3 regions of the Xanthobacter sp. 91 genome follow, and region 2 is predicted to be linked to each of the others. Evidence: predicted binding sites of a transcription regulator. Region 2 holds the regulator's gene; each other region holds the start of a gene.

Region 1 (9,853 bases), 230 kb from region 2:
CGGTGCATCAGCGGGTCCTTGGCGCCGAGCAGCTGCGCGTGGCGCATGGCGCGGCGCATGATGCGGCGCAGGACGTAGCCGCGCCCCTCGTTGGAGGGCAGCACGCCGTCGGCGGTGAGGAAGACCGACGCGCGCAGGTGATCGGCGATCACCCGGTGGCTGGCCTTCTGCGGCCCTTCGGGATCGACGCCGGTGAATTCCGCGACCTCGGCGATGAGGGCGCGCATGAGGTCGGTCTCGTAATTGTCATGCGTGCCCTGCAGCACGGCCGAGATGCGCTCGAGGCCCATGCCGGTGTCGATGGACGGCCGCGGCAGGCCGACGCGCTCGCCGCCCGGCAGCTGCTCGTACTGCATGAACACGAGATTCCAGATCTCGATGAAGCGGTCGCCGTCCTGGTCCGCCGAGCCGGGCGGGCCACCGAAGATGTGCGGGCCGTGGTCGAAGAAGATTTCCGAGCAGGGGCCGCACGGGCCGGTGTCGCCCATGGACCAGAAATTGTCCGAGGACGCGATGCGGATAATGCGGTCGTCGGACAGGCCGGCGATCTTCTTCCACAGGCCGTAGGCTTCCTCGTCCTCGCTGTAGACGGTGACGAGCAGGCGGTCCTTCGGCAAATCGAAGGTGCGGGTCACGAGGTTCCAGGCGAGCTCGATCGCGCGATCCTTGAAATAGTCGCCGAACGAAAAGTTGCCGAGCATCTCGAAGAAGGTGTGGTGCCGCGCGGTGTAGCCCACATTGTCGAGGTCGTTGTGCTTGCCGCCGGCCCTGACGCACTTCTGCGACGTCGCAGCCCGCGAATAGGGCCGCTTCTCGACGCCGGTGAAGACGTTCTTGAACTGCACCATGCCCGCATTGGTGAACATGAGCGTGGGGTCGTTATGCGGCACGAGGGGCGACGAGGCGACGGCCTCGTGGCCCTCCTTGACGAAGTAGTCGATGAAGCTCGACCGGATCTCGTTGACGCCGCTCATGTGCCGGCACTGTCCCTCGGAGGCCGGGCCTTGCGGCGGCCGGCTCTGGTGATCGCTGCGCGCGCCAGCGCCTCGGGCCGAGCTTGGGGCCATCCCTCGGGTGTCGCGCGGTTCCCTCGACCGATGCGGCCGGCGGAACCGGGTTCGTTTAACGATGGGCCCGCCGCTTGTCCAGAAACGCGAGGGCGCAAGACGAAACGGGCGGAGACCATCCGGCCCCCGCCCGCACCGAAATCCGTCAAGGCGACGTCCGCGCCCGGCGCATCAGGCGTCGGCGGCGGAGCCTTCGGCGTCCTCCTCCGGATCGCCGGCGAGGATCTTCTCGGCGATGAGGCCGGCATTCTGGCGGATAGCGGCCTCGATGCGCCCGGCGATCTCCTGGTTCTGCTTCAGGAAGGTCTTGGCGTTCTCGCGACCCTGCCCCAGGCGCTGGCTGTCGTGGGAGAACCAGGCTCCGGACTTCTCCACCACGCCGGCCTTGACGCCGAGATCGAGCAACTCGCCCGTCTTGGAGACGCCCTCGCCATACATGATGTCGAACTCGACCTGCTTGAACGGCGGCGCCAGCTTGTTCTTCACCACCTTCACGCGGGTCTGGTTGCCCACCACCTCGTCGCGTTCCTTGATGGCGCCGATGCGGCGGATGTCGAGGCGGATCGAGGCATAGAACTTCAGCGCGTTGCCACCCGTGGTGGTCTCCGGCGAGCCGTACATCACGCCGATCTTCATCCGGATCTGGTTGATGAAGATGACCATGGTGTTGGACTTGGAGATGGAGGCCGTGAGCTTGCGCAGTGCCTGGCTCATGAGGCGGGCCTGAAGGCCCGGCTGGTTGTCGCCCATCTCGCCGTCGAGTTCGGCCCGGGGGGTGAGGGCCGCCACCGAATCGACCACCAGCACGTCGACCGCGCCGGAGCGCACCAGCGTGTCGGCGATCTCCAGCGCCTGCTCGCCGGCGTCGGGCTGGGAGATAAGCAGGTCGTCGAGGTTCACGCCCAGCTTGCGGGCATAGATCGGGTCCAGCGCGTGCTCGGCGTCGATGAAGGCGCAGGTGCCCCCGCGCTTCTGCGATTCGGCGATCGTGTGAAGCGCGAGCGTGGTCTTGCCCGAGGATTCGGGCCCGTAAATCTCCACGACGCGTCCCTTGGGCAGGCCGCCGATGCCCAGTGCGATGTCGAGCCCCAGCGAACCGGTGGGAATGCTCTCAATCTCAAGGGCTTTCCCGCCCTTGCCGAGCCGCATGATGGAGCCCTTGCCGAAATGCCGCTCGATCTGCGAGAGCGCGGCATCCAGCGCCTTGGTCTTGTCCATGGAAGAACCTTCGACGAGTCGGAGTGTCGCCTGAGTCATCGCCGCGCTCCGGTGCGGGTGCAAGGGGAATTAAGAACGTTGTATTTGTACTCTTTTTGTTCTCGGTTCGCAATATGTTCTCTTTGGTCCCTCGCGTGTGGTGGAAGCGCGATCGCTCTTTGTCGCCGAGCACCAACAGGATGCCGGAATTAAATGTCGCTGACGCCGGGCATTGAACGACCTCGACACGCTCATAACCGGAGCGGGTTGGCACCACCGCCGCCCTGTCGGGGATCGACCGGCAGGGCGACGTGGCATCGGCGTGGAGGCGTGAGCGCCTAGAGGGCGGCGTGGTCGCGCACGGCTTCGCCGAGGGCATCCTTGAGGGTGGCGAAGCGGGCGTCGAGGGCGAGCGGGTCGGTGCGGTTGAGCGCGATCATCTGCGCCCGCGCCTCGCCGCCCCGCACCACCTCGAAGGCATCGGCCGCGATGCCGGCGACAACCGCTTCGGCCACCGCCTCGGCAGGTTCGCGGCTGAAACCGACCTCCGGTCCGGCGCGGCTGCTGCGCATCATCGGCGTGTCGGTGGCGCCGGGATAGACAGTGAGGATGCGCACGCCTTCTCCCGCCAGTTCCCGCCGAAGCGCCTCGTCGAAGCGCGCGAGGCCAGCCTTCGCCGCCGCATAGGTGGCGTAGAACGGCATGCCGATGAGCGCGATGGCGGAGGTGATGTCCACGATCAGCCCCTCCCCGCTCGCCCGCAGCGCCGGTAGCGCGGCGCGGGTGAGGAGGATGGGCGCAATCAGGTCCACCTCGATCATGGTGCGGATGTCGGCCTCGCTCGTCTCCTCCAGCCGGCCAGCGCGCACGCCACCGGCATTGTTAATGAGGATGTCGAGGCCGCCCAGAGCCGCCACCGCGCCGTCCAGCATGGCCCCACGGTCCGCAGGATCGGTCACGTCGCCGGGGATACCGTGGACCTCGGCGCCGGACGCCTTGAGCCCGCCGACCGCCTCCGCCAGCACCTCTGGCCGGCGGCCGGTGAGCACAAGGCGCGCGCCGTCTGCCGCCAGAGCGGTGGCGATGGCACGGCCGATGCCGCTCGATCCGCCGGTAAGGAGGATTCGTTTTCCCTTGATCTTCATGGCGTTGCCTGCCCCTTCACTCCGCAGCCGGCGGATAGTTGGAGGGGAAGAGCGCCTTGCGGGATTCCTCATCGCCCATGGGCTTGAAGGCGTGATCGGTGCCCACCGCGCGGGCGCGGGCGGCGGCGGGGCGGGCGTCGATCTCGGCGAACCAGCGCTTGATGTGCGGGAAGCGCGCCAGGGGATCGTCCTCGCCCTTCAGCACCCGGGACGCGCGAAGGACCCACCCCCAGGCCGACATGTCAGCGATGGTATAGTCCTTGCCGGTGATGTAGGGGCGGGTGGCGAGCAGGTCGTCGAGCACCTGATAGTGCCGTTCCGCCTCGCGCCGGTACCGGTTCACGGCATAGCCGAGCCCCTCGGGCGCGGCGTGCTGGAAGTGCACCGCCTGTCCGGAGAACGGCCCGAGGCCGCTGGCGAGGAACAGCAGCCAGGAGAGCAGCTCCGGCCGGTCCTTGGGATCACCGCCGAAACGGCTGGTCTTCTCCGCGAGATAAATGAGGATCGCGGTGGAATCGAACACCCGCGCCTCGCCGCCGCCCGGCCCGTCCGTATCGACGATGGCCGGCACCTTGCCGTTGGGATTGATGGCGCGGAACGCCGGCAGGTGCTGCTCGCCCTTGGCGGTGTCCACCGGGACAATCTCGTAGGGAAGGCCCGTCTCTTCCAGGAAGAGCGCGACCTTGGCCGGGTTGGGCGTGGGATGGAAATAGAAGCGGATCAACGGGATCACCCTTCGCTGGCAGCCGCCGAAGCGGGCACGTTTGCGTTTTAGAACGACTGATATAGAATGCACGCATCGGACACCTGCGCAAGCTGTCCGCATCGCAAAATACTGCCGCATGCCAGATCTCGGCGGCGGCGCGACATGTCATGGATGATCCCGAATGATCGACCTGCATTATTGGCCGACCCCGAACGGCCAAAAGATCACGATGTTTCTCGAAGAAACGGGCATCGACTACACCATCATTCCCGTGGACATCAGCGCAGGCGACCAGTTCAAGCCGGATTTTCTGGCCATCGCCCCCAACAACCGTATGCCGGCCATCGTCGATCATGCCCCTGCCGATGGTGGCGCGCCTATCCCGGTGTTCGAATCCGGCGCAATCCTGCTCTATCTCGCGGAGAAGACGGGCCGCTTCATTCCCGCCGACGTGCGCGGGCGCAAGAGCGTGCTGGAATGGCTGTTCTGGCAGGTGGGCGGGCTGGGCCCCATGGCCGGGCAGAACCACCATTTCGTCCAGTACGCGCCGGAGCGCATTCCCTACGCCATGGAGCGCTACGTGAAGGAGACGAACCGTCTCTACGGCGTGCTCAACACGCGCCTCGGCAAGAGCGCGAACGTGGCGAGCGAGGATTATTCCATCGCCGACATGGCCATCTACCCCTGGATCGTGCCGCACCAGCGCCAGCAGCAAGACCTCGACACCTTCCCGCACCTGAAGCGCTGGTTCGAGGCGGTGGCAGCGCGTCCGGCCACCATTGCCGCCTATGCCAAGGGCGAGCCCTTCACCAAGCGCCCGACGGTGACCGAGGAAGGCAAGAAGATCCTCTTCGGCCAGACCGCACGGCAGGCCGGATGACGCCTCGCCCGGCGCGGGTTACGCTGCGCCGGGCGTCGCGGAAAGACGCGGGAAAGACGGGGTATCATGGCGCGGCCGAGGGCGTTCAACGAGGGCGAGGTATTGGACGCGGCGCTGCGCTGCTTCTGGACCCGCGGCTACGAGGCGACCTCCGTGCGCGATCTCGCCTCCTCCATGGGCCTCACCGGCGCCAGCCTCTACAACGCCTTCGGCGACAAGCGCACGCTCTATGAGAAAGCGCTGGAGCGCTACGCCAGCCACAGCATGGCGGAACGCATCCGCCGGCTGGAGGCGCCCGACATGGCCCCGCGCGACGCCATCGCCACCTTCTTCCGGGAGACGCTGGAGCGGGCGCTCGACGACCCCGAGATGAAGGGCTGTTTCGTGGTGAACGCGGCGGTGGAGATGGGGCCGCACGACCCCGAATTGCGCGCCGCCGCGCTCGCCTCCCTCGGCGAGGTGGAGGCCTTCCTCACCCGCCGCATCGAGGCCGGCCGCACGGCCGGCACGATCCAGAGCCGGGAGACCGCGCAGGAACTGGCGCGGATGCTCCTCGGCGTCCACCTTGGTCTCCGGGTGCTGGCGCGCCTGCAGCCCGGTCGTGAGCTGCTGGAAGGGGTGGTGAAGCCGGCTCTTGCAGCCCTCGATCCGTGAGGACGCGCGCGCTATTTCGGCAGCGCCTCGGTGAAGTCCTCCTGAAACTCCTTCAGCTCCACCGGATTAAGGTCAGACACCGCCCAATAGGACAGCCCCGCCTCGCTCCAGCCCATGAGCGTGTAGCCGTCGCGGCCCTTCACCGTGTGTGCGCCGGATGCGCCCGGCCAGACGAAGACGTTGATGACATGGCCATTGCGGCGATAGACGAGCGCCGCGACCACCCGTCCCCCCACATAATCGAGCCGCCCACCCACCAGCGGAAACCCACGCGCAGCAAGGTCCACCACCGGTGGGGAGAAATCGATGCGGCCGCCGAACCACGGCTTCACCGTGTGCTGGTTGGACGAGGCCACGTCAGTGAGATGATCGGCGAGCAGGGATCGGACATGGCCAGCGACCAGTTCGTCCTCCAGGGCGCCCCCGCGCGGTGGCAGCACGGCGATGACGAGAGCCACGGCCAGCACCGCGAGGGAGGGCACGAGGCTCCACCGCGCGACCCGTTCGCGTATCACGGTGCGCCCCGCATCGCCCCACAGGCGGCGCCACAGCGCCGCCGGGCTCCAGCCCGCCGCCGGCGCGGCATGGGCCGCCTCCCCCGCGAGGGCAGCGACCACGCTCTCGCGCAGCCCCTCCGGCACCGGCCAGCGGGCCTGCCCGGAGGCGAGGAGCGTGTGCGTGTTTTCCAGCCCCCGCAGGTGCGCGGCGCAGGCCAGACAGGATGCAAGATGCCGCTCCACCTCCAGGACGTGGACGGCGTCGAGTTCTCCGTCGAGGTAGGAATTGAGCCGCGTGTCCCAGTCGGCGCAGGGCTCCGGTGTGCGATCCGGACCTTCGCTCATCGTAGCGCCTCCGGCCCGGCGGCGACGCGCTCCCACAGATCGGCGAAATGGCGCCGCGCGCGGGACAGGCGCGACATGACGGTGCCCACCGGCACGCCCGCGACGTCGGCGATCTCGCGATAGGAGAGTTCATCCAGCTCGCGCAGCACCAGCACCTCGCGCAGGGGCTCGGGCAACAGTTCGAGCGTGCCGCGCACCCGATCCGCCTGCGAACGGCGCAGCAGGATGGTTTCCGGCGTCTCGCCGTCCACCAGCAGATCGAGCGCGTCGTCCGCGTCGCCGCCGTCTTCTGTGGCCACCGCGTCCGGCGCGCGGCGCTGCATCTCGCGGCGTCGGTGGTCGCGCCAGGTGAGGTGGCAGTTGCGCACGATGGCGAGCAGCCAGGCCCGGGCGCTGCCGCCCTTGAAATCGGCGAAAGCGCGATAGGCGCGCAGATAGGCGTCCTGCACGATATCCTGCGCGGCATCCGCATCGCGGGTGAGATAGCGGGCCAGCGTATAGGCGGCGTCGAGATGCGGCAGCATGCTGGCGCGGAAGTGCGCCGCCTCCGTCGCGGTCAGCGGACGACCGGGCCGCGCCTCCTCGGTGCGCCCGGCGGCGCCCTCCACCGATGCCGCAGCCACGGCGAAGAGCGCGCGCACAGCGTCGGCGACAGCGGCGATGACGCCGCGCCTGCCGCCCGCGCCGGCGCCCCGCCACCCGCCTGCAAGCGGGAAGGTCGCAATCGAGATCATTCCATGTCCGTTCCGGATGGAGGGGGCGGCCGCAGCCGCCCCGGACCGGGCATCAGCCGCCCGCTTTCACGATGACCTTTCCGACCATGTGCGGGTGAAGGGAACAGAAATACGAGTAATCTCCCGCATTCGTGAAGGTGAAGGAGAATTTGCCTTCCGTATCGAGAGCCTTCGACCGGAAGGCCTGCTTTTTATCCACCACCGTGTGGGGAATATCGTCGTTGTTGATCCAGGTCACAGTGGTGCCCGGCGTGACGGTGACTTCGGCCGGCGTGAAGGTAAAATTGTCGATGCTGACTGTGACCTCCTCGGCAGCGGCCGGCGTCGCGAGGGCACCGAGGGCAAGACAGATGGCGAGCGCCGCAACCTGCGGCGGAAGGGGAAGACGCGGTCGTTTCACGGATGAAGCTCCTGGCGGATGACGCCGGCCGCAGCCGGCCATGACGGATGAAGGGCGACGGGGGCGGCTCAGCCTTCGAGCGGCGTGTCGATGATGGCGAGCGGCTCGGAGCCGCGGACGAAGTTGACCGTCGCGATACCGAGATTTTTCTTCAGCTCGCCCGCCGGCAGCTTCAGCGGCCCAGGCGAAGGCGCGGTGCCGGGGGCGGGCTGCGGGAAGGCCGTGGACCGTGCGGTGTGGAAGGAGACGTTGCCCTCCACCTTCCGCATCACCTGATGGATGTGCCCGTTGAGCACCGTCACGGAGCCGAACCTTTTCAGATAGGACAGGGCCTCCAGCCCATCGGCGGTGCCCCAGCCCCATTCGGGATAGACGGTCCAGAGCGGAATGTGGGCGAACACCACGAGGGGCATCGAGGACGGCAGGCCGGCGATGTCATTCTCCAGCCATTCCAGCTGCTCGGTGCCGAGATTGCCGAGGCCGCCAGCCTTCAGGTTCACCACGTTCACGAGCGCGATGAAATGCACGCCGGCATGGTCGTAGCTGTACCAGCCAGCGCCCTTCGCGCCCTTGCCGTAGCGGTCGAGATAGGCCTTGCCCTGGCCGTCATCGAGCAGGTCGTGCTCGCCCGGCACGTAGAAGACGGGGATGCCGGCCTCCTTGATGATCTGGTCGGCGTCGTCGAATTCCTTGTCCTTGGACAGGTGGCTGATGTCGCCGGTGTGGATCATGAAGGCGGGCTTCTCCTTCAGTGTGCGGATGCGGGCCACCGCCTCCCGCAGCGTGCCCAGCGCGTCCGGATTGGCGGCCTTGTCGAAGCCCACATGGCTGTCGGAAATCTGCAGGAAGGTCAGCGTCTTCACCGGCTCGGTCGCGAGCGCGCGCCCGAGACCGACGCCGCTCGCGACGCCGCCGGACATGGACCACAGAATGCCGGTGCCGGCCCAGGTCATGCACTCAAGGAAGCCGCGCCGGTCAATGCCGTCGGCGTCAGGGCGGGGGGCGGTCTCGGACGACGGCCGTTCGTGTCTGCTCATGGATCTCTCCGCATGGCGCCGGGCGCTGCCGGCGCTGCGACCGCGCGCCCGTTAGGGGCGGCGCCGGCCGAGGCGTGGGCGTCGCCTCAGGGCGTCCCACATGGGCCAAGACCGGAGAGCGCGCCGGTTTATTCCCGACCGGAGAGATTTTTTGCGGCTGACGACACCGGCAAAGCGGCGAGCCGGTTTCGCAGCCGGGGCACGGTGAACGTCACGAAGGCCCGCAGCTTCGCGGCCGGCAGGCGCGCCTCGGGATAGACGATGGCCACCGGCAAGGGCGGGCCTTCATACTCCTCCAGCAGCAAGGCGAGGCGCCCGGCGGCCACCGCCTCCTCCACCTGATAGGAGAGCACGCGCGTGATGCCGCGGCCACGCACGGCGGCATCGATGGCCGCCTCTGCGCCGTTCACCACATAATGCGGGCGCACCGTCACCTGCTTGCGCGAGCCGCCGCCGGGACCGGGCGCGAAGCTCCAGATGGAATTGTCGGTGATCTGGGAGAAGGAGACGATCCGGTGGCCGGCGAGGTCCGCCGGCACCTGCGGCACGCCATGGGCGGCGAGATAGGCGGGACTGGCGCAGACCACGCGGCGCACCTCCCCCACCCGTGTCGCGACGAGGCTGGAATCCGGCAGATGGCCGATGCGCACCGCCGCGTCGTGGCCTTCGTCGATCAGGCTCACCACGCGATCCACCAGCAGCAGCCGCGCCTCCAGCTTCGGGTTTGCCTCCAGGAGGTCCTCCACCAGCGGCGCCACATGCAGCCGGCCGAAGGTGACGGGCGCTGTGATGGAGAGGAGGCCGCGCGGATCGGTCCGTTCCCCCGCAGCAAGCTGATCCGCCTCGGCGAGCTCGGCGAGAATGGCGCGGCAGGCGGCGAGATAGCGTTCGCCCGCCTTGGTGAGGTGCAGCGCGCGCGTGGTGCGGTGGAGGAGGCGCGTGCCCAGCCGTTCCTCCAGCAGCGCCACAGCCCGCGTGATGGCCGCCGGCGAGCGCCCGAGGCGCCGCGCCGCGCCGGCAAGGCTCCCTTCGTCCAGCGCGGCGACGAAGGCGGTCATGGCGTCGATGCGGTCCATCGTTCGATTTCAGAAAGTGAAACAATAGCTTTCAGATTATAGCCATTCTGCACAAGAACGGGAAGCCCTAGCTATTCCTCACCGAGCCGCGAACAAACGCCGGCCCGAAGCGAAA
Region 2 (9,853 bases):
CCGGCGCGGTCTCCGTCATGCGCGCCAAGATGCTCACCGTGGACGCCCCGGATGAGGCGGTGGACGTGGTGGGCACCGGCGGCGATGCCTCCGGCTCCTACAACATTTCCACCTGCGCCAGCTTCATCGTCGCCGGCGCCGGCGTGCCGGTGGCGAAGCACGGCAACCGGGCGCTTTCCTCCAAGTCCGGCGCGGCGGATGTGCTCGCGGCGCTGGGCGTGCGGCTCGATCTTGATCCCGCCGGCATCTCCCGCTGCATCGGCGAGGCCGGCATCGGCTTCATGTTCGCCCCCTCCCACCATCCCGCCATGAAGCATGTGGGCCCGACACGGGTGGAGATGGGCACGCGCACCATCTTCAACCTGCTCGGCCCGCTCTCCAATCCGGCCGGCGTGAAGCGGCAGATGGTGGGCGTGTTCGCGAAATCCTGGATCGTGCCGCTGGCCGAGGTGCTGAAGGCGCTGGGCTCGGAGAAGGCGTTCGTGGTCCACGGCTCGGACGGGCTGGACGAGATCACCATCTCCGGCGGCACCGACATCGCCGTGCTGGAAGACGGCCGCATCCACACCTTCACCCTCAACCCGGAGGATGTGGGCCTCGCCCGCGCCCCGGCCGAGGCGCTGAAGGGGGGCGATGCCGCCCAGAATGCCGAAGCCCTGCGCGCCGTGCTGGACGGCGCCCCCGGCGCCTATCGCGACGTGGCGGTGCTGAACGCCGCCGCCGCCCTCGTGGTGGCCGGCCGCGCCAAGGACCTGACCGCCGGCGTCGGCATGGCGCAGACCAGCCTCGACACCGGCTCCGCCCGCGCGCGGCTTGAACGGCTCGTCACCCTTTCCGCCTCACTCGCCCCGGAGGCCGCGCAATGAGCGACATTCTCACCAAGATCGAGGCCTACAAGCGCGAGGAAATCGCCGCCGCCAAGAAGGCCCGGCCGCTCAACGAAATCGAGGCCGCCGCCCGCTGCGCGCCCCGCGTGCGTCCCTTCGCCGGGGCCATCGAGCAGAGCCTGTCCGAAGGCCGCACCGCGCTCATCGCCGAGATCAAGAAGGCGAGCCCCTCCAAGGGCCTGATCCGCGCGGATTTCGACCCGCCCTCCCTCGCCCGCGCCTACCAGCGCGGCGGCGCCACCTGCCTCTCGGTGCTCACGGACACGCCCTCCTTCCAGGGCGCGCCGGACTATCTGAAGGCCGCCCGCACGGCAGTGAGCCTGCCCGTGCTGCGCAAGGATTTCATGTACGACACCTATCAGGTGGCGGAGGCCCGCGCCTGGGGTGCGGACTGCATCCTGATCATCATGGCCGGGGTGGACGACGCCCTCGCCCGCGACCTCGCGGACGCGGCGGCGGCCCACGGCATGGATGCCATCGTGGAGGTGCATGACGACGCCGAGCTGGACCGCGCGCTGGCGCTGCCCTGCCGGCTCATCGGCATCAACAACCGCAACTTGCGGACCTTCGAGACCACGCTGGAAACCTGCGAGCGCCTCGCCCCGCGCGTGCCGAAGGACCGCATCGTCATCGGCGAGAGCGGCATCTTCACCCCGCAGGATGTGGCCCGGCTGGCGCAGGTGGGCATCGGCACCATCCTCGTGGGCGAGAGCCTGATGCGGCAGAAGGATGTCGCGTCCGCCACGTGCCAGCTGTTGGCCACATAGGCCTCGCCACCTCGGCTTGCCGTATACGTGAAGTTACTCTTTAATACGTGAGGCGGTCCGCAAGAGGCCGCACGCAAGGGAGGAGCTTCATGAAGACGTTTGCGATTGCCGGCCTTGCCGCCCTTCTCGCCACGCCTGTTTTCGCCGCGGACCCGACCGGCCTGTGGCAGACCCCCACCCGCAGCGGGCAGGTGGAAATCTCCAAGTGCGGCGCGGGCCTGTGCGGCCGCCTCGTTTCCTCCGAGGGTCTGAAGGCCGATCCGGCGCTGAAGGATGTGAACAATTCCAACGCCTCGCTGCGCGGCCGGGCGCTGAAGGGCCTCACCATCCTCACCGGCTTCTCCGGCGGCCCGCAGGAATGGAGCGGCGGCAGCATCTACAATGCCGAGGACGGCAAGACCTATTCCGGCACCATCACCATGGATGGCGACAACACGCTGAAGCTGCGCGGCTGCGTGGTCGTCCCGCTCTGCAAGACGCAGGTGTGGACCCGCCTGCGCTGACCTGAACCCAAGCCGGCAACACTGCCTTTCCGCCGCATTGCTCCTGCGGCGGTGGACAGGCGCCGCCGCGGACGCCATCTTCCCCCCGACATCGAATCCGGGAAGACCGCGACGGCCATGGCCAGCCTCACCCATCTCGACGAACAGGGCGCCGCCCGCATGGTGGACGTGTCCGACAAGGACGCGACCACCCGCGAGGCGCTGGCCGAGGGGCAGGTGGTGATGGCGCGCGAGACGCTGGATCTCATCCTCTCCGGCAACGCCAAGAAGGGCGACGTGCTGGGCGTGGCGCGCATCGCCGGCATCATGGCCGCCAAGCGCACCCATGAGCTGATTCCCCTCTGCCATCCGCTGATGCTGACCAAGGTGGAGGTGGAGGTTGCCCCCGATCCTGCATTGCCCGGCCTTCATGTGACGGCCCGCGCCAAGGTGACGGGCCAGACCGGGGTGGAGATGGAGGCGCTCACCGCCGTCTCCGTGTCCTGCCTCACCATCTACGACATGGCCAAGGCCGCCGACCGTGGCATGCGCATTGAAGGCATTCGCCTGCTGGAGAAATCCGGCGGCCGCAGCGGCCACTTCCGCGCCACCGACGCGGCCTGAGCCGGCCCGCCACCATGACAAGACCTGCGTTCAGGCAGAGTGAGGGAGCCGCGCCATGGCGCTCATGACCGTCGAGGAGGCCACCGCGCTCATCACGTCCGGCGTGTCTGCGCTCGGTGTGGAGGATGTGCCGGTGCAGGCCGCGGCCGGCCGCGTGCTGGCGCGCGATCTGGCGGCCCGCCGCACCCAGCCGCCCGCCGACATGTCGGCCATGGACGGCTATGCCGTGCGCGGCGCCGATATCGCGCAGACGCCTGCCCGCCTCGCCGTCATCGGCGAATCCGCCGCCGGGCGGCCCTTCGCTGGCACCGTGGGCGCCGGGCAGGCCGTGCGCATCTTCACCGGCGCCGTGGTGCCGGAAGGCACCGACACGGTGGTGATTCAGGAGAACGTCTCCCGCGAGGGCGACACCATCACCACCACGGCCCCGACCGCTGCGCTCCGCAACGTGCGCAAGCGCGGCTGCGATTTTTCCGCCGACGCGCCCGGCCTCTTCGCGGGCCGGCGGCTGACCGGCCGCGACATCATGCTGGCCGCCGCCATGGACCATGCGACCGTGCCGGTCGCCCGCCGCCCGCGCGTCGCGCTGCTTCAGACCGGCGACGAGCTGGTGCTGCCGGGCCAGGGCACCGGCAACGACAGCGAAATCGTCGTCTCCAACGCCTTCGGCCTCGCGGAACTGGCCCGCCGCGCCGGCGCCGATGTGACCGACCTCGGCCTCATCAAGGACGACCTCGCCGCCATCCGCGCCGTGGTGGCGCGGGCGCTCTCCGGCGAGTTCGATCTCGTCGTCTCCTCCGGTGGCGCTTCGGTGGGCGATCATGACCTCATGGCCCCGGCGCTGAAGGCGGAAGGGGTCGATCTCTCGGTCCACAAGATCGCGCTCAGGCCCGGCAAGCCGCTGATGTTCGGCCATCGCGGCACCGTGCGGGTGCTGGGGCTGCCAGGCAACCCGGTGTCGTCCCACGTCTGCGGGATGGTCTACCTCGTCCCCCTCATCCGCGCCCTGCAGGGCGATTCCCGCCCCGGCCCCGAGACGGTGCCGGCGCGCCTCGCGGCGGACCTGCCGCCCAATGACGTGCGGCGCGATTTCATGCGCGCGACCCTCGAGCGCCGGGCGGATGGCTCGATCCACGCCATCCCCTGCACCTCGCAGGACAGCGCCATGCTGAGCATTCTTTCCGCCGCCGACTGCCTTCTGGTGCGCCCGCCTTTCGCCCCGGCGGGCCGCGTCGGAGACCCCTGCGAGATTATTCCCTTCGCGGATTGAGCCCTTAACGGAGCCTTCACCACTTGCGGAACACAAAAGGAACAGATAAAGACTGTTCATGATTTGTTTCGCGGCGCACCGGGCGGGATGCGCCTTGAATCGGGACCGGCCGAGAGCGCCTGTTCCGCGGCGGTGCGTGCAAGGAACGGGGCCAGGGAATGCTCACTCGGAAGCAATATGACCTTCTGCGCTTCATCCATGAGCGGCTGAAGGAGACCGGTGTTCCCCCCTCCTTCGACGAGATGAAGGAAGCGCTGGACTTGCGCTCCAAGTCCGGTATCCACCGCCTCATCACCGCTCTGGAAGAGCGCGGCTTCATCCGCCGCCTGCCCAATCGCGCCCGCGCGCTGGAGGTGGTCCGCCTGCCCGACAGCGTGGCGCCGGGCCTCGCCTCCGCCCGGTCCGCAGGGCGGGGTTTCTCGCCCTCGGTCATCGAGGGCAGCCTCGGCAAGGTCCGCCCCGTGGCGGAGGATGACGAGGCGGGACAGGTGGTCTCGGTGCCGGTCATGGGCCGCATCGCCGCCGGCTCGCCCATCTCCGCCATTCAGAGCCGCAGCCATACGCTGAACATCCCGCCCGAAATGCTGGGCTCCGGCGAGCATTTCGCCCTTGAGGTGCGCGGCGACAGCATGATCGAGGCCGGCATCCTCGACGGCGACACGGTGCTGATCCGCAAGTGCGATTCCGCCGACACCGGCGACATCATCGTCGCGCTGGTGGACGACGAGGAAGCCACCCTCAAGCGCCTGCGCAAGAAGGGGGCGTCCATCGCGCTGGAGGCCGCCAATCCGGCCTACGAGACCCGGATCTTCGGTCCCGACCGCGTGCGCATCCAGGGCCGCCTGATCGGCCTCATGCGCCGCTACTGATCCTTATTTCTCCCGCGGGAGATCCGGAACGGGGTGAGGGGCGCGGTGGTCCACGCTCAACGGGCGCCTGCGCTTTTTTGAAGGCGTTGCCCCTCACCCCGACGCCTGGCAATTGTCGTGTCAGGGGGCGGTGGCATCGGTCTGCGGATCGCCCGCATCGACCGCCTCCCGCTCCGGTGCGAGGTCCGGCGGCAGCGGTGCCATCCACGGCCGGGACACTGAGGGGCTGCGGCTTCGCTCGGCCACGAGGGCGCCCTCGCGCAGGGTGAAGGCGAGCGTTCCGGTCCGCGCGAGTTTTTCCGGCGTCAGCACCTCGGCCGGGCAGGCCCGGGGAGGGGCATCGCGGGTCACGACCATGCGGGCATTCAGGCAGTCCGCCTCCAGGCTCTCGGCGCGCCGGGAGACAGCGATGGTGCCGCCGCCGGGCAGCGGCGCGGTGCAGCCGAGCGGGTCGCACAGGAAGGCGGAGGCGAGGTCCTTGGTGCCGGCCGTCCGGCGGTCGCCCTCCCGCGTCAGCCATTGCTCCACCACCAGTTTCTGGCCCGAGGCACCGAGCACGGAAAGCCGTCCATCCGGCATCCGCACCGCCACCGTCTGCGCATCGGGCGCGATGAGGAGGTCCGGCTTCAGCGGCGTTCCCGCCACCAGCGCGGCGAGGCCGAGGGGCACCAGCGCTGCGAGGGTGAGCACGCCCCGCAGCAGGCAGAGGGCCAGCAGCGCGAGGGAGAGCCAGAGCAGCGTTCCGGCACCGACGAAGGCGGCGCGGATGTCTGCCCCCGGCAGCGTGCCCACCCAGTCGGACACCGCCGTCATGATCTCGATGCCCCGCCCCATGACCGGCCAGGCCAGATGATCCCAGCCAAACGGCATCAGCAGCACGCCCGCAAGCCCGGCCGGCATCACGAGGAATGAGACGGCCGGCATCGCCGCGAGATTGGCGAGCAGGCCGTAGGGCGCCACCCGCTGGAAGTGGAAGATGCCATACGGCGCCGTCGCCAGCCCCGCCACCAGAGAGGTGAGCGCCGTGCCAGCCACCAGCACGGCCACCCAGGAGATTACGGCTCCGGCGATGCCATCCGGCCGGGGTATCGCTCGCAAAGGCTGGAGCCGCTCATAGGCGGCGACGAGGGCGAGGGTGGCGGCGAACGACATCTGCGTGCCCGGGTCCAGCGCCGCCTCCGGCGTCAGCGCCAGCACCACCACCGCCGCCACACCCACCGAGCGCAGCGACAGGGACGGCCGCCCCACCAGCACGCCGGCCAGCACCAGCCCCGTCATCACGAAGGAGCGCTGCGCCGGCACGTCGTTGCCCGACAGCACGAGATAGAAGGCGCTGCCCGACAGCGCGATCAGCGCCGCCATGGACTTGATGGGCCACGACAAAGCCAGCCCCGGCACCAGCGCCAGCAGGCCCCGCGCCAGCCCGAACAGGGTGCCGGCCACCAGCGCCATGTGCAGGCCGGAGATGGAGAGGATATGCGAGAGGCCGGACACCCGCATGCTCTCCTCCACCGCGCGCGGAATGCCGGAGCGGTCGCCAGCCACCAGCGCCACCGCCACCTCCGCCGGTACGCCGGAAAGCGAGGCGCGGATGCGGTCCGACAGGCTCTGGCGCACCCCGTCCAGCGCCATGGCGAGGCGCACGGACAAAGGCGGATCGCGCGGCGCCGCCGCCTTGGGCCGGCCGAGCCCGTAGCCGATGGCGCCGATGCCCTGGAACCACGGCGTGCGGCCGAAGTCATGGGCACCCGGCATGGCCGGGCCGGAGGGCGGCAGCAATTGCGCCAGCTGGGTCACATGGCTGCCCACCGGCGGCGCCCATCCCTTGCGGAGCGAGAGGCGCACCAGCGCCGGCGCGTTTTTCAGCCCGCGCACGGCGTCGCCATCGAGCCGCAGCAGGATGCGGTCGCCGGTGGTCCGCCGCTCCACCCGCTCGATGAAGCCGGACAGGCGCACCGGGGTCTTGGGCGGCACCACCATCTCGTGGGCGATGAACGCGGTGCGCACCCCGCCGGCCGCGAAGCCGGCCATGGTGGCGAGGAGCACCGCCGCGGCCCCGAACATCACCGGCCGCGCCCGCGCCCCCCAGGCCGCCGCCGCGAACAGGGCCACGAGCACGAGGCTCGCGGTGAGCGAAGGTTCGGCGGAGGCGCCGAAATAGAGCAGGATGCCGGCGGTGAAGGCGGCCGGCAGCCACAGGATCAGCCGGCCGGATGCTGCCTCGGCCGCCACGTCATGGGCGATGCGGGCCTTCAGCGCGTCGGCGAGGCGTGAAAGCCCGCGCGCGGAGAACACCGGGAGCGCGCCCGCAGCTCCCCGCCCCCCTGCCCGCGCGCCGCCTGAAGCCCGCTCGTCCATCCCCGCCCGCCGGGGGCCGGGCCGGGTCGCGCCCGTCCCCGCCCCATGTTCCTTGTGCCCCGCCTCTATGCTACACGGGCGCCTCCCGCGCGCCATGTGGTTCGGTTTGCGTTCCGCAGGGCCGCCCGCGCGTCTCCCGTCCAAGCGGACCCAATCCCGCCGAGCCCCGCCCGATGTCGCAGATCGTCACCCGCTTCGCCCCCTCGCCCACCGGCTTCCTGCATATCGGCGGGGCGCGCACGGCGCTGTTCAACTGGCTCTATGCCCGCCACACCGGCGGCAAGATGCTGCTGCGCATCGAGGACACGGACCGCCAGCGCTCCACCAAGGAGGCCATCGACGCCATCATCGAGGGGCTCTCCTGGCTCGGCATCGACTGGGAGGGCGAGCCCATCTACCAGTTTGCCCGCGCCGAGCGGCATCAGGCCGCGGTGGCGGAGATGCTGGCGAAGGGCAATGCCTATCGCTGCTACGCCACGCCCCAGGAGCTGGACGAGATGCGCGAGCTGGCCCGCAAGGAGGGCCGCCCGCCGCGCTATGACGGCCGCTGGCGCGACCGCGACCCCTCCGAGGCGCCGGCCGATCGCGCGCCCGTCATCCGCCTGCGCGCCCCGCAGGAGGGCGAGACGGTGATCGACGACATGGTGCAGGGCACCGTGACTTTCCCCAACAAGGACCTCGACGACCTCGTGCTGCTTCGGTCCGACGGCACGCCCACCTACATGCTGGCGGTGGTGGTGGACGACCACGACATGGGCGTCACCCACATCATCCGCGGCGACGACCACCTCACCAACGCCGCCCGCCAGACGCAGATCTATCGCGCGCTCGGCTGGGACGTGCCGCGCATGGCGCACATCCCGCTCATCCACGGGCCGGATGGCGCCAAGCTCTCCAAGCGCCACGGGGCGCTGGGCGTCGATGCCTATCGCGACATGGGCTATCTGCCGGCGGCACTGCGCAACTATCTCGTGCGCCTCGGCTGGAGCCATGGCGACCAGGAGGTGTTCTCCACCGACGAGATGGTCGAATTTTTCGACCTCGACAAGGTGGGCCGCTCGGCCGCGCGCTTCGACTTTGCCAAGCTCGAAAGCCTCAACGGCCACTATATGCGCGCCTCCAGCGATGCCGAGCTTTTGGCCGCCATCGATGCGCTCGTGCCCTACCTGCCGGATGCGGAGCACCGCTTGCCGCGCATGACCGACACCCGCCGCGCCCAGCTCGCCGCCGCCATGCCGGGGCTCAAGGAGCGGGCGAAGACGTTGGTCGAACTGCTGGACAATGCCGAGTTCATCTTCGTCGAGCGGCCCATCCCGCTGGACGAGAAGGCGACCACGCTGCTCTCGCCCGAGGCCCGCGCCCATCTCGGCCGCCTCGTGCCGCTGCTGGAAGCCGTGGACTGGAGCGCCGCCGCCACCGAGGAGGTGGTGCGCCGCTATGCCGAGGCGCAGGGCGTGAAGCTCGGCGCCGTGGCCCAGCCCCTGCGCGCCGCACTCACCGGCAAGTCCACCTCCCCGCCGGTGTTCGATGTGCTGGCCGTGCTCGGCCGCGAGGAGAGCCTCGGCCGGCTGCGGGATCAGGCGATTTGAAGCCGGCCGCCGTTACCGTCGCGCTGGATCTGAAGGGGCTGAAATGCCCCCTGCCCGCCTTGCGCACCCGCAAGGCGCTGGTGCAGGCGGCGGCGGGCACCCGGCTCGTCGTCACCTGCACGGACCCCATGGCGGTGATCGACATTCCCCACCTCGCGCACGAGACGGGCGCGGTGCTGGAAAAGCAGGAGGTCGAGACCGGCCTCCTGACCTTCGTGCTGGTGAAGCCGGCCTGAGAGAGCTTTGCGCCGCGCAGGCTTCTAGTGCGTCTCGCTCAGGCGCCGCGCGGGCTTTTTTGGGTGCGTCTCGCTCAAGCGCCGCGCGGGCTTCTAGCGCGTCTCGCTCAGGCGCCACGCGGGCTTTGGGTGCGTCTCGCTCAGGCGCCACGCGGGCTTTGGGTGCGTCTCGCTCAGGCGCCGCGCGGGCTTGAACTCACGCCGTCAGCGGCAGCGCCCGCTCCACCAGCCGCACCCAATAGGACGCGCCGAAGGGAATGGCCGCGTCGGCGAAGTCGTACTGCGGATGGTGCAGTCCGGCGGACGGGCCATTGCCGATGAAGATGTAGGCGCCGGGCTTCTCCTCCAGCATGTAGGCGAAGTCCTCGGCCGCCATCAGCGGCGGCGCGGCGGCATCCACCTCGGAGGCGCCGGCCACCTCGCTCGCCACCTCGGCGGCGAAGGCCACCTGATCGGCGTGGTTGCTGGTGACGGGATAGCCTTCCTTGAAGCTCACCGTCGCGGTGGCGCCATAAGCCGCCGCCACGCCTTCCGCCACCTGCCGGATGCGCTCGCGCAATTGGGCGCGCACCCCCTGGTCCAGCGTGCGGGCGGTGCCGACGAGGGTGGCCGAAGGCGGCAGCACATTGTCCGCCTCGCCCGCATGGAACATGGCGATGGAGACCACCGCCGCTTCCAGCGGGTCGACATTGCGCGAGACGATCTGCTGTAGCGCCATGACGATGGCGGCGCCGGTGAGCACCACGTCCACGCCCTGGTTCGGCCGCGCGG
Region 3 (9,853 bases), 360 kb from region 2:
CGCGCAGCGCCTGCTCGACGATGCGGGCGGCCTCAGCGGTGGCGAGGCGGTCCTTGGTCTGGCCCTGGAATTCCGGCTCGCGCACGAACACGGAGAGCATGGCGGCGCAGCCGGTGATCACGTCGTCGCCGGTGATGACGGAGCCGCGCTTGCCCTGTCCGGCACGCTCCGAATAGTCCTTCAGGCCCTTGAGCAGAACCGCCTTGAGGCCGTTCTCATGGGTGCCGCCATCGGGGGTGGGGATGGTGTTGCAATAGGAGGAAATGCTGCCATCGGCATCCGCCACCCACGCCACCGCCCATTCCACCGAGCCGTGCCCGCCGGTCTTCTGGATGCGGCCAGCGAAGATGTCGGGATGGACCAGCGTGTTGCCTTCGAGGTCCGCCGCCAGATAGTCCTTCAGGCCGCCGGGGAAGCGGAAGACCGTCTTCTCCGGGATGTTCTCGCCGGCCTTCAGCAACTCGGGGTCGCACGACCAGCGGATTTCCACGCCGCCGAACAGGTACGCCTTGGAGCGGGCCATGCGGAACACGCGGGCCGGCTCGAAATGCGCGCCGGCGCCGAAGATTTCCGGATCGGGATGGAAGCGCACGCGGGTGCCGCGCCGGTTGGTGATGCGGCCGACTTCCTTGAGCGGCCCCTGCGGCACGCCCTTGGAGAAGCTCTGACGATAGAGGGTCTGGTTGCGCGCGATCTCCACCTCCAGATCGTCGGAGAGCGCGTTCACCACCGAGACGCCGACGCCGTGCAGGCCGCCGGAGGTCTCGTAGACCTTGCTGTCGAACTTACCGCCGGCGTGCAGCGTGGTCATGATGACCTCCAGCGCCGACTTGCCGGGAAACTTGGGGTGCTCCTCCACCGGGATGCCGCGGCCATTGTCCGAGACGGTGAGGTAGCCGTCGGCGCCGAGCTGCACTTCGATGAAGGTGGCGTGGCCGGCCACGGCCTCGTCCATCGAATTGTCCACCACTTCGGCGAAGAGGTGGTGCAGCGCCTTGGAATCGGTGCCGCCGATATACATGCCCGGGCGGCGCCGCACCGGCTCCAGCCCTTCCAGCACCTCGATATGGGCGGCGGTATAATCGCCCGCCATGGCGGGCACGACGGCGGCCTTGCCGCGCGCGCTCTCCCTGCCGGTCGATTCCCGCGCAGGCGACTTGCTGGCACCGCGCGGGCGGGCGGCGAAGAGATCGTCGGAATTATCGCTGTCGGACATGGGTCTCTGAGGTCGGAGGTTTGGGCGCCAGATAGCAGAACGGCAGGGCCGGCGCGAATCGGGACGGCGCCGCGGCCCCTGATTTCCCCATAGTGACAGAGCCGGAGGGCGAGGGGAACAGAATGGCAACAATTGAGCCATGCCCGGCCCGTGCTCGACGCCGCGCCTCTCCTCTGGCTTCATGCGCGCGTGAACATCGCCGTGCCGAATCGCCTCTTCCTCGACGTCGCCCGCTCCGCCACCGGCCGCACCTGGCGGGAACGGCTGGACGTGCGCGGGGGGCAGACGGCGCTCGCCATGGCCCAGCGCTTCGGCATCAGCGAGCTTCTGGCCCGCGTGCTCGCCGCCCGCAACGTGCAGCTGGACGAGGTGGAGCGTTATCTCGACCCCTCCATCCGCACCCTTCTGCCCGATCCCGACACGCTCACTGACATGCCCGCCGCCGTGGCGCGCCTCGCCCGCGCGGTCACGACCGGCGAGCAGGTGGCGGTGTTCGGCGACTATGACGTGGACGGCGCCTGCTCCACCGCCCTCATGGTGGGCGTGCTCCAGGCCGGCGGGCTCGATCCCTTCTTCCACATTCCCGACCGCATCTTCGAGGGCTACGGGCCGAACGTTCCGGCCATCGAGCAGCTCGCCGCGCGCGGCGTGACCCTGCTGGTGACGGTGGATTGCGGCACCACCTCCCTCGAACCGCTGGTGGCCGCGAAAAGGCTCGGCATGGACGTGGTGGTCATCGACCATCATCAGGCGGGGGAGACCCTGCCGCCCGCCACCGCCATCGTGAACCCGAACCGGGAGGACGACCTCTCCGGCCTCGGCCATGTCTGCGCGGCGGGGCTCGCCTTCGTGGTGGCGGTGGGGCTGGTGCGGGCGCTGCGCCAGAGCGGGCATTTCAATGCCGAACGGCCCGCGCCGGACCTGCTGGAAGCCCTCGACATCGTGGCGCTGGCCACCGTGGCGGACGTGGTGCCGCTCATCGGCCTCAACCGCGCCTTCGTGGCGAAGGGGCTCCTCGCCATGCGCCGGCGCACCCGCATCGGCCTCACCGCGCTGATGGACGCGGCGCGGCTCGATGGGCCGCCCCGGCCGTTCCATCTCGGCTTTCTCATCGGCCCGCGCATCAATGCCGGCGGGCGCATCGGCGAGGCGACGCTGGGGGCGCGCCTGCTGCTGACCCAGGACCCCGCCGAGGCGCGCGGCATCGCCGCCGAGCTGGACCGTCTCAATGCCGAGCGGCAGGAGGTGGAACGCGCCATCCTCGCCGCCGCCGAGGCGGAGGCGCAAGCGGCGCTGGGCATCTCGGAGGAGGGCGCCGTGGTGGTGGTGAGCGGCGAGGGCTGGCACCCCGGCGTCGTCGGCCTGGTCGCGGCGCGGCTGAAGGAGCGCTTCCAGCGCCCGGCCTTCGCCATCGCCTTCAATGGCGAGACCGGCACCGGCTCCGGCCGCTCCATTCCCGGCGTGGACATCGGCCGCGCGGTGCGCGGGGCGGTGGAGAGCGGGCTCCTTGTGAAGGGGGGCGGCCATGCCATGGCGGCCGGCCTCACGGTGGAGCGCCGCCAGCTCGGGGCGCTACGCGCGGAACTGGAGCAGCGCCTCGCGCCGGACGTGGAGCGCGCCCGCGCCGAGGGCACCCTTTCCATCGACGGAGCGATGACCGCGCGCGGGGCAACGGTGGACATGGTGGAGACCGTTTCCCGCGCCGGCCCGTTCGGCGCCGGCAATCCCGAGCCGGTGTTCGCCTTTCCCGGCCACCGCATCAGCTATGTCGAGAGCTTCGGCGCCGGCCATGTGCGCGCCCGCATCTCCTCGCCGGACGGCACGACATTGAAGGCCACCGCCTTCCGCTGCGCCGAGGAGCCGCTGGGCCGGGCGCTCTTGGCCGGGCGCGGGCGCAATCTGCACGTGGCCGGGTGCCTCGACATCGACACCTGGCAGGGCGAGACGCGCGTGGCGCTGCGCATCCGCGATGTGGCCGAGGCTGGATGAGGTCGCCGCTGTGAAGGTCCTGCTCGCCGTCCTCCTCTGCTTCAACGCCGGCTTCGTGGATGCGGCGGGCTTCGTCGCGCTCGGCGGGCTGTTCGCGGCCCATGTCACCGGCAATTTCGTCACCATCGCCGCCTCGCTGGCCCACGGGGATACGCCTTCGCTGACGAAGGTCCTGGCGCTGCCCGTGTTCGCCATCGTGGTGTTGTGCGCGCGGGAGCTGAGCCTGTTTCTCGCCCGGCGGGGGCGGGACGATTTCCGCATCCTGATGGCGACAAAGCTCGTGCTGCTCGCCCATGCGGCGCTGGTGGCGGTGCAGAACGGGCCGTTCTACGACCACGACTCTCCCGCTGCCGTGATGATGGGCATGACGCTGGTGGCGGCCATGGCGCTGCAGAACGCGCTCCACCGCACCCACCTCACCGACTCGCCGCCCTCCACCGTGATGACCGGCACGTTCACGCAGGTGCTGGTGGACATCGCCAATCTCTTGCGACCGTTGGAAGGCACCAACATTCCCGCCACCCGCGCCCGTCTCGGCCGGATGAGCGCGTACCTCGCCGCCTTCCTCTTCGGCTGCCTTTCGGCCGCGCTGCTCTATCGCGCGGTGGGCATGTGGTGCCTGTTCGTGCCCACCTTCGTGGCGGTGGCGGAAATCTTCACGCTGGGGCCGGACCCGGCGCCGCAGAAGGACAAGGCGTAATCCTGCGCCTCAGCGCTCTTCCGACACCCGCAGCGCCGTCCGCCCGGTGATCTTGCGCTTGCGCGGCGCGGGCTTCCCATCGGTCGGCGCGGTCTCTACGGGGGCGGCGGGCGCTGGAGCTGCCGCCTTGCGCGAAGACGCCTTCTTCGCCGGCTTCGCGGCCGGTGCGGCCGGGGCGCGGCTGCCATCGGCGAGGGCAAGCAGCGCCTTCACCCGGTCGCCGGGCTGGGTGAGGGCAGGGGCGTTCGGATCGATGCGTGTCAGCAGCGCCTTGGTCTTGGGCGCCGGCACACCATCCAGCGCCTCGGCGAAGGCGGCGGGACCGAGCAGAGCGCGGATGGCGCGCAGGGCCTCAAAGTCCGTGCCCTCCGCCACCAGTTGCGCGCGGACGATCTCGTTCACTGCCTTGCGCGCGAGATTGCCGCCGGCCGGAAACAGGCCGGCCTTGCCGCCGATGGCCGCGAGCAAAGCGAAGAAATCCGAAGCCTCAGCCATTAAGCCGCCTCCGCGTCTCGTTCACCAGATCGCGCACAGCATCCACCGCGTTGTACCATTTCTGCTCGAAAGAGGGCGCGTAGGGAAAGTTTTCCGGGTCCATGGCCCGCTCGATGGCGGCCTGATTGCGGACTTCCGTGTCGAACATCTCATAGACCGCATCGGCGTCCTCCGCCTCGTCCCGCAGGCTGATGAGCGTATCGCGGTGCTGGATCTTCTGCGCATGCACCCGGCTCGCCAGCACCAGCGGCCGGCGCTTCGGCTGGGGCAAGGCGGAGCGCGTGACGTGGGCGTTCTCCCACACCGAGGCGCGGAAGGCGTCGAAGCCGAGGGTGGAGAGATAGTCGGGAATGGTGGGCACGATCACCATGTCGGCGAGGCGGATGGCCACCTCGGTGAAGGCGGAGATGCCGGGCGCGCAGTCGAACAGCACCACGTCATAGTGCGCGCGCAGGTAGCCGAGCGCCTCGTCCAGCACCTTCAGGGACTGGCCCTCCAGAGAGCGCAGCCCGTAATTCTTCTCTGCCAGCCGCAGCACGATCTCGCGCTCCAGCAGGCGCAGGCGGGGGCTCGCCACCACCATGTCGATGGCCAGTTCCTCGCCCGCCTTCATCACATGGCAGATGCTCGGCGAGATGTACTGGGCGATGGAGGTGCGGTCGCCATAGAGGAGCCGGTCGGCGAGGAAGGATGTCACGGACTGGCGGCGGTCGAGGATCGCGCGCAGCTCGTCGTCATGGGCGAAGCAGTAGGAGGCGTTGGCCTGGGCGTCGAGATCGACCACCACCACCCGCGCGCCCTGTTCCGCAAAGCCTTCCGCCAGCATGACCACGGTGGTGGTCTTGCCCACGCCGCCCTTCATGTTGGCGACAGCGATCACCCGCCCCCCGGCGTCGGCCTCCCCCACTTCGGCCATGTCCGCACCACCCCTCGCAGCCCATGTTGCGCCGCAACCTAAAGGCGATGCTGCACCTGCTCAATAGAGGCCGGTCAAATAATAGAAGCCGATCACGACGAAGGCGGCGGTGGTCTTGATGATGGTGACGGCGAAAATGTCACCGTAGGACTGACGATGCGTCAGCCCGGTCACAGTGAGGAGGGTGATGACCGCGCCGTTGTGGGGCAGCGTGTCCATGCCGCCGGCGGCCATGGAGGCGACGCGGTGCATCACCTCCAGCGGGATGCCATAGGCCTGCGCCTCGGCGATGAATTGCTGCGCCATGGCCCCCAGCGCGATGGAGAGGCCGCCCGAGGCCGAGCCGGTGATGCCGGCCAGCGTCGTCACCGTGATCGCCTCATTGATGAGGGGATTGGGGATGGAGGTGAGCGCCGCCTTGATGACGAGGAAGCCCGGCAGCGCCGCGATGACCGCGCCGAAGCCGTATTCCGTCGCCGTATTCAGGCCGGCGAGCAGCGCGCCGCCCACCGCTTCCTTGGAGCCGCCGGCAAAATGGCCGGCGATGGCCCGGTAGCCGAACGCCACCACCGTGAGGATGCCGAGCAACAGCGCCGCTTCCACCGCCCAGATGCCGGCCCAGACGTGGGTCTCAACGCTCACCGCCGTGCCGCCCTCCACAAGCGTCGCGCTCGCCTGCGGTCCGAACCAGCCGGGGATGTGCCAGGCGAAGAACAGGTTCGCGAGGCCCACCACAACCAGCGGCATCACCGCGAGCAGCGGCGGCACGGGGGGAACGGCGTCGTCCGGCAGGCTCTCGTTGAGGTGGCCGGTGCCGTAGCCCTCGCCGGCGCGGTGGGCCTGCATCCGGCGGAATTCCAGATAGGTGATGCCCACCACGAAGATGAAGATGGAGCCGACGATGCCGAGGATGGGCGCCGCATAGGCCGTCGTGCCGAAGAAGGCGGTGGGGATGATGTTCTGCAATTGCGGCGTGCCGGGCAGCGTATCCGCGGTGAAGGAGAAGGCGCCGAGCGCGATCACCGCCGGCAGCAGGCGCTTGGGGATGCCCACCTGCCGGAACATCTCGGCGCCGAAGGGATAGAGCGCGAACACCACCACGAACAGCGAGACGCCGCCATAGGTGAGCACCGCGCCCACCAGCACGATGGAGACGATGGCCCGCCTCGGCCCCAGCAGGTTCACCACCGCCGAGACGATGGAGCGCGAGAAGCCGGCCAGCTCGATGAGCTTGCCGAAGATGGCGCCCAGCAGGAACACCGGGAAGTAGAGCTTGATGAAGCCCACCATCTTTTCCATGAACAGGCCGGAAAAGATCACCGGCACCGCCGCCGGATCGGTCAGCAGCACCGCGCCGATGGCGGCGACGGGCGCGAACAGGATGACGCTGAAGCCGCGATAGGCCACGAGCATCAGGAAGAAGAGCGCGGCGAGGCAGACGACGAAGCTCATGGCGGTCAATCCGGCGCAGGTAGGGCGGTCCCTCAAGCGGGACAGTAGTGCGCCCTACGGCCGAGCACCAGCTTCGGAATTCATAAGAGTTGTTGCACTGCAATGGCTTGCCGCCGCCCCGGCATCCGCCGGGTCGGCCTCATTCCCTGCCAGCCCCTATGGCGCCGCGATCTGCGCGCGACGCTGCACCCGCTCAATAGAGCCCGGTGAGATAATAGAAGCCGATCACGAAGAACACCGCGGCGGTCTTCACCAGCGTGATGGCGAAGATGTCGCCATAGGCCTGCCGGTGGCTCAGGCCGGTCACGGCGAGCAGGGTGATGACGGCGCCGTTGTGGGGCAGCGTGTCCATGCCGCCGGAGGCCATGGAGGCGACGCGGTGCAGCACCTCCATGGGGATGCCGGCGGCATTGGCCTGGGCGATGAACTGCTCCGACATGGCCGCGAGCGCGATGGACAGGCCGCCCGAGGCCGAGCCGGTGATGCCGGCCAGCGTGGTCACGGTGATGGCCTCGTTGACCAGCGGATTGGGGATGGCCGACAGCGCCGACTTGATGAGAAGGAAGCCGGGCAGCGCCGCGATGACCGCGCCGAAGCCGTACTCGGTGGCGGTGTTGAGGCCCGCGAGCAGCGCGCCTGACACGGCATCCTTGGAGCCGGTGGAGAACTTGCCGGCGATGGATTTGAAGCCGAACACCGCGACCGTGAAAATGCCGAGAAGCAGCGCGGCTTCCACGGCCCAGATCGCCGCCCAGGTGCTGGTCGGCACGCTGACGGGGGCCGCGCCCGGAACCAGCGTGGCGGTCGCGGTGGCCCCGAACCATTGAGGGATGAGGCGGGCGAAGATCAGGTTGGCGATGCCCACCACCACCAGCGGCAGCAAGGCGAGAATCGGGGAGACGAGCGGCACGGTCTCGTCCACCACCACCTCGTTGAGGTGGCCGGTGCCGTAGCCCTCGCCGGCCTTCGCCGCCTGGCGGCGGCGGAACTCGAGGTAGGACAGCCCCACCGCGAGGATGAAAGCGGTTCCCACCAGGCCCAGGATGGGCGCGGCATAGGCGGTGGTGTGGAAGAAGGTGGTGGGGATGATGTTCTGGATCTGCGGCGTGCCGGGCAGCGTGTCCATGGTGAAGGAGAACGCCCCGAGCGCCACCACCGCCGGCAGGAGCCGTTTGGGGATGCCCACCTGACGGAACATTTCCGCGCCGAAGGGATAGACGGCGAACACCACCACGAACAGCGAGACGCCGCCGTAGGTCAGCAGGGCGCCCACCAGGACGATGGACAGGATGGCGCGGCCCGGCCCCAAAAGCTTCACCACCGAAGCGACGATGGACCGCGAAAAGCCCGACAGCTCGATGAGCTTGCCGAAGACGGCGCCCAGCAGGAACACCGGGAAGTAGAGCTTGATGAAGCCCACCATCTTTTCCATGAAAAGTCCGGAAAAGACGACCGGCACCGCGGCCGGATCGGTGAGCAGCACCGCGCCGATGGCGGCGACGGGGGCGAACAGGATGACGCTGAAGCCCCGATAGGCCACGAGCATCAGGAAGAAGAGCGCCGCAAGGCAGACGACAAAGCTCATGGGACGAATCCGGCGGAGGTAAGAATGCGATCGGGCCGGACACTAGTGCGGCCCGCGACCGGACACAGCTTGTCCTTTGGTATGGGGGACCTGACGGACCTTGCGGTAGCCGGCAGAAGGCGCACGATGAAGCCTGGGCCGAGTCGAAAAGGTCCCCGATACCTCTTGACTTTAACACTTCAACGATTGATAGAGTGTTCACATGAGTTTCGACGCGCAGCGTTCGCTCACGGGCCGGCAGGTGGATGAGGCGGCGGGGATGTTCTCCGCGTTGGCCGACCCCCAGCGCCTGCGGCTGCTGATCCTGCTGGCCGGTCGCGAGGCTTCGGTGACGGAGCTGGCGGAGGCCCAGGGGGAGAAGCTCTCGACGGTGTCGGTGCGGCTGAAGGTGCTTCACGCCGCGCGCCTCGTCGGGCGGCGGCGCGAGGGCAAGTCGATCCTCTATCATCTGGCGGACGACCATGTGCTCGCCCTCGTGGCGAGCGCGGTGGAGCACGCCTGCGAGAATCATTGAAGTGAGGAGCAAGCCATGTCCGGGACCTGCAAGATCCATCCGAACCACGACCACCAGCACGGCCCCGGCTGCGGCCACACCGCCATCCGCCATGATGGGCATGTGGACTATCTCCACGGCGGCCACCTGCACCACATGCACGGCGACCATGTGGATGAGCACGTGATCGCGGTGAGCGAGACCAATCCCGACCGCTGCACCCCCAACCACACCTGCGCGGGCCACGAGCCCGGCCATGTCCACGGCCCCGGCTGCGGCCATGAGGCGGTGCCCCACGGCGACCATGTCGACTATCTGGTGGACGGCCACCTGCACCACCCGCACGGCGGCCATTGCGACGACCATGGCCCGGTCGAGGTGGTTCGCGGCTGATCCTCGGGATCGGGATCGCAGATACAAAAAGGCCGCGCCTGATGAGGGCGCGGCCTTTTCGCGTCAGGTCGGGATCACGGCATCAGCGCGATCTGCTCCAGGCCCTCGGTCTCGGGGAAGCCCATGACGAGGTTCATGTTCTGCACCGCCGAGCCGGACGCGCCCTTCACGAGGTTGTCCAGCGTGGAGATGATGACGGCCCGGCCGGGCACGCGGTCGGCCACCACGCCGAGGAACACCATGTTGGACCCGCGCACATGGCGCGACTGCGGGACCTGGCCGAACGGCAGAACGTGGACGAAGGCCGCGCCTTTGTAGAAGTCGGTCAGGATGCGGTGCAGGTCCTCGGCGGTGGCGCCGGTGGTGCGCACGTAGATGGTGGCGTAGATGCCCCGGTTCATGGGCGAGAGCACCGGCACGAACATGGGCTTCACCGGCCGGCCGGCGGCCTTGGAGAATTCCTGGTCCAGCTCGCCCATGTGGCGATGGCCGGAGACCGCATAGGCGTGGATGCCCTCCGACACCTCGGAGAACAGCATCGCCTCCTTGGCCGAGCGCCCGGCGCCGGACATGCCGGTCTTGGAATCCACGACGATGCTCTCCGGCTCCAGCGC

What was found. The regulator LexA, encoded in region 2, represses DNA repair genes until DNA is damaged. The targets are predictions, from matches to a motif close to TGTTCNNNNTGTGTTCNG.
Region 1: recA (recombinase RecA) is a predicted target of LexA. The motif match lies at 2,371-2,388, and genes of this name have one in related genera.
Region 3: parE (DNA topoisomerase IV subunit B) is a predicted target of LexA. The motif match lies at 1,330-1,347, and genes of this name have one in related genera.

Annotation. Positions count from the first base shown of each region.
Region 1 covers NZ_JNIB01000001.1:4,989,685-4,999,537, forward strand. Annotated here, with positions in the region: gene alaS (alanine--tRNA ligase) at 1-974, opposite strand, end outside; gene recA (recombinase RecA) at 1,239-2,324, opposite strand; gene A37E_RS0123280 (SDR family oxidoreductase) at 2,603-3,409, opposite strand; gene A37E_RS0123285 (glutathione S-transferase N-terminal domain-containing protein) at 3,426-4,133, opposite strand; gene A37E_RS0123290 (glutathione binding-like protein) at 4,297-4,995, shown strand; gene A37E_RS0123295 (TetR/AcrR family transcriptional regulator) at 5,062-5,649, shown strand; gene A37E_RS0123300 (anti-sigma factor) at 5,661-6,491, opposite strand; gene A37E_RS25600 (sigma-70 family RNA polymerase sigma factor) at 6,488-7,225, opposite strand; gene A37E_RS0123310 (cupredoxin family copper-binding protein) at 7,278-7,625, opposite strand; gene A37E_RS0123315 (metallophosphoesterase) at 7,694-8,662, opposite strand; gene A37E_RS0123320 (LysR family transcriptional regulator) at 8,791-9,738, opposite strand.
Region 2 covers NZ_JNIB01000001.1:4,763,835-4,773,687, forward strand. Annotated here, with positions in the region: gene trpD (anthranilate phosphoribosyltransferase) at 1-866, shown strand, start outside; gene trpC (indole-3-glycerol phosphate synthase TrpC) at 863-1,654, shown strand; gene A37E_RS0122240 (DUF2147 domain-containing protein) at 1,744-2,157, shown strand; gene moaC (cyclic pyranopterin monophosphate synthase MoaC) at 2,275-2,760, shown strand; gene glp (gephyrin-like molybdotransferase Glp) at 2,816-4,030, shown strand; gene lexA (transcriptional repressor LexA) at 4,189-4,899, shown strand; gene A37E_RS0122260 (ComEC/Rec2 family competence protein) at 5,020-7,194, opposite strand; gene gltX (glutamate--tRNA ligase) at 7,431-8,846, shown strand; gene A37E_RS0122270 (sulfurtransferase TusA family protein) at 8,843-9,082, shown strand; gene A37E_RS0122275 (M20 aminoacylase family protein) at 9,279-9,853, opposite strand, start outside.
Region 3 covers NZ_JNIB01000001.1:5,123,800-5,133,652, reverse strand. Annotated here, with positions in the region: gene parE (DNA topoisomerase IV subunit B) at 1-1,216, opposite strand, end outside; gene recJ (single-stranded-DNA-specific exonuclease RecJ) at 1,406-3,205, shown strand; gene A37E_RS0123935 (YoaK family protein) at 3,216-3,905, shown strand; gene A37E_RS26205 (hypothetical protein) at 3,915-4,400, opposite strand; gene A37E_RS0123925 (AAA family ATPase) at 4,393-5,316, opposite strand; gene A37E_RS0123920 (GntP family permease) at 5,377-6,768, opposite strand; gene A37E_RS0123915 (GntP family permease) at 6,962-8,353, opposite strand; gene A37E_RS27550 (metalloregulator ArsR/SmtB family transcription factor) at 8,556-8,867, shown strand; gene A37E_RS27545 (hypothetical protein) at 8,883-9,239, shown strand; gene argC (N-acetyl-gamma-glutamyl-phosphate reductase) at 9,314-9,853, opposite strand, start outside.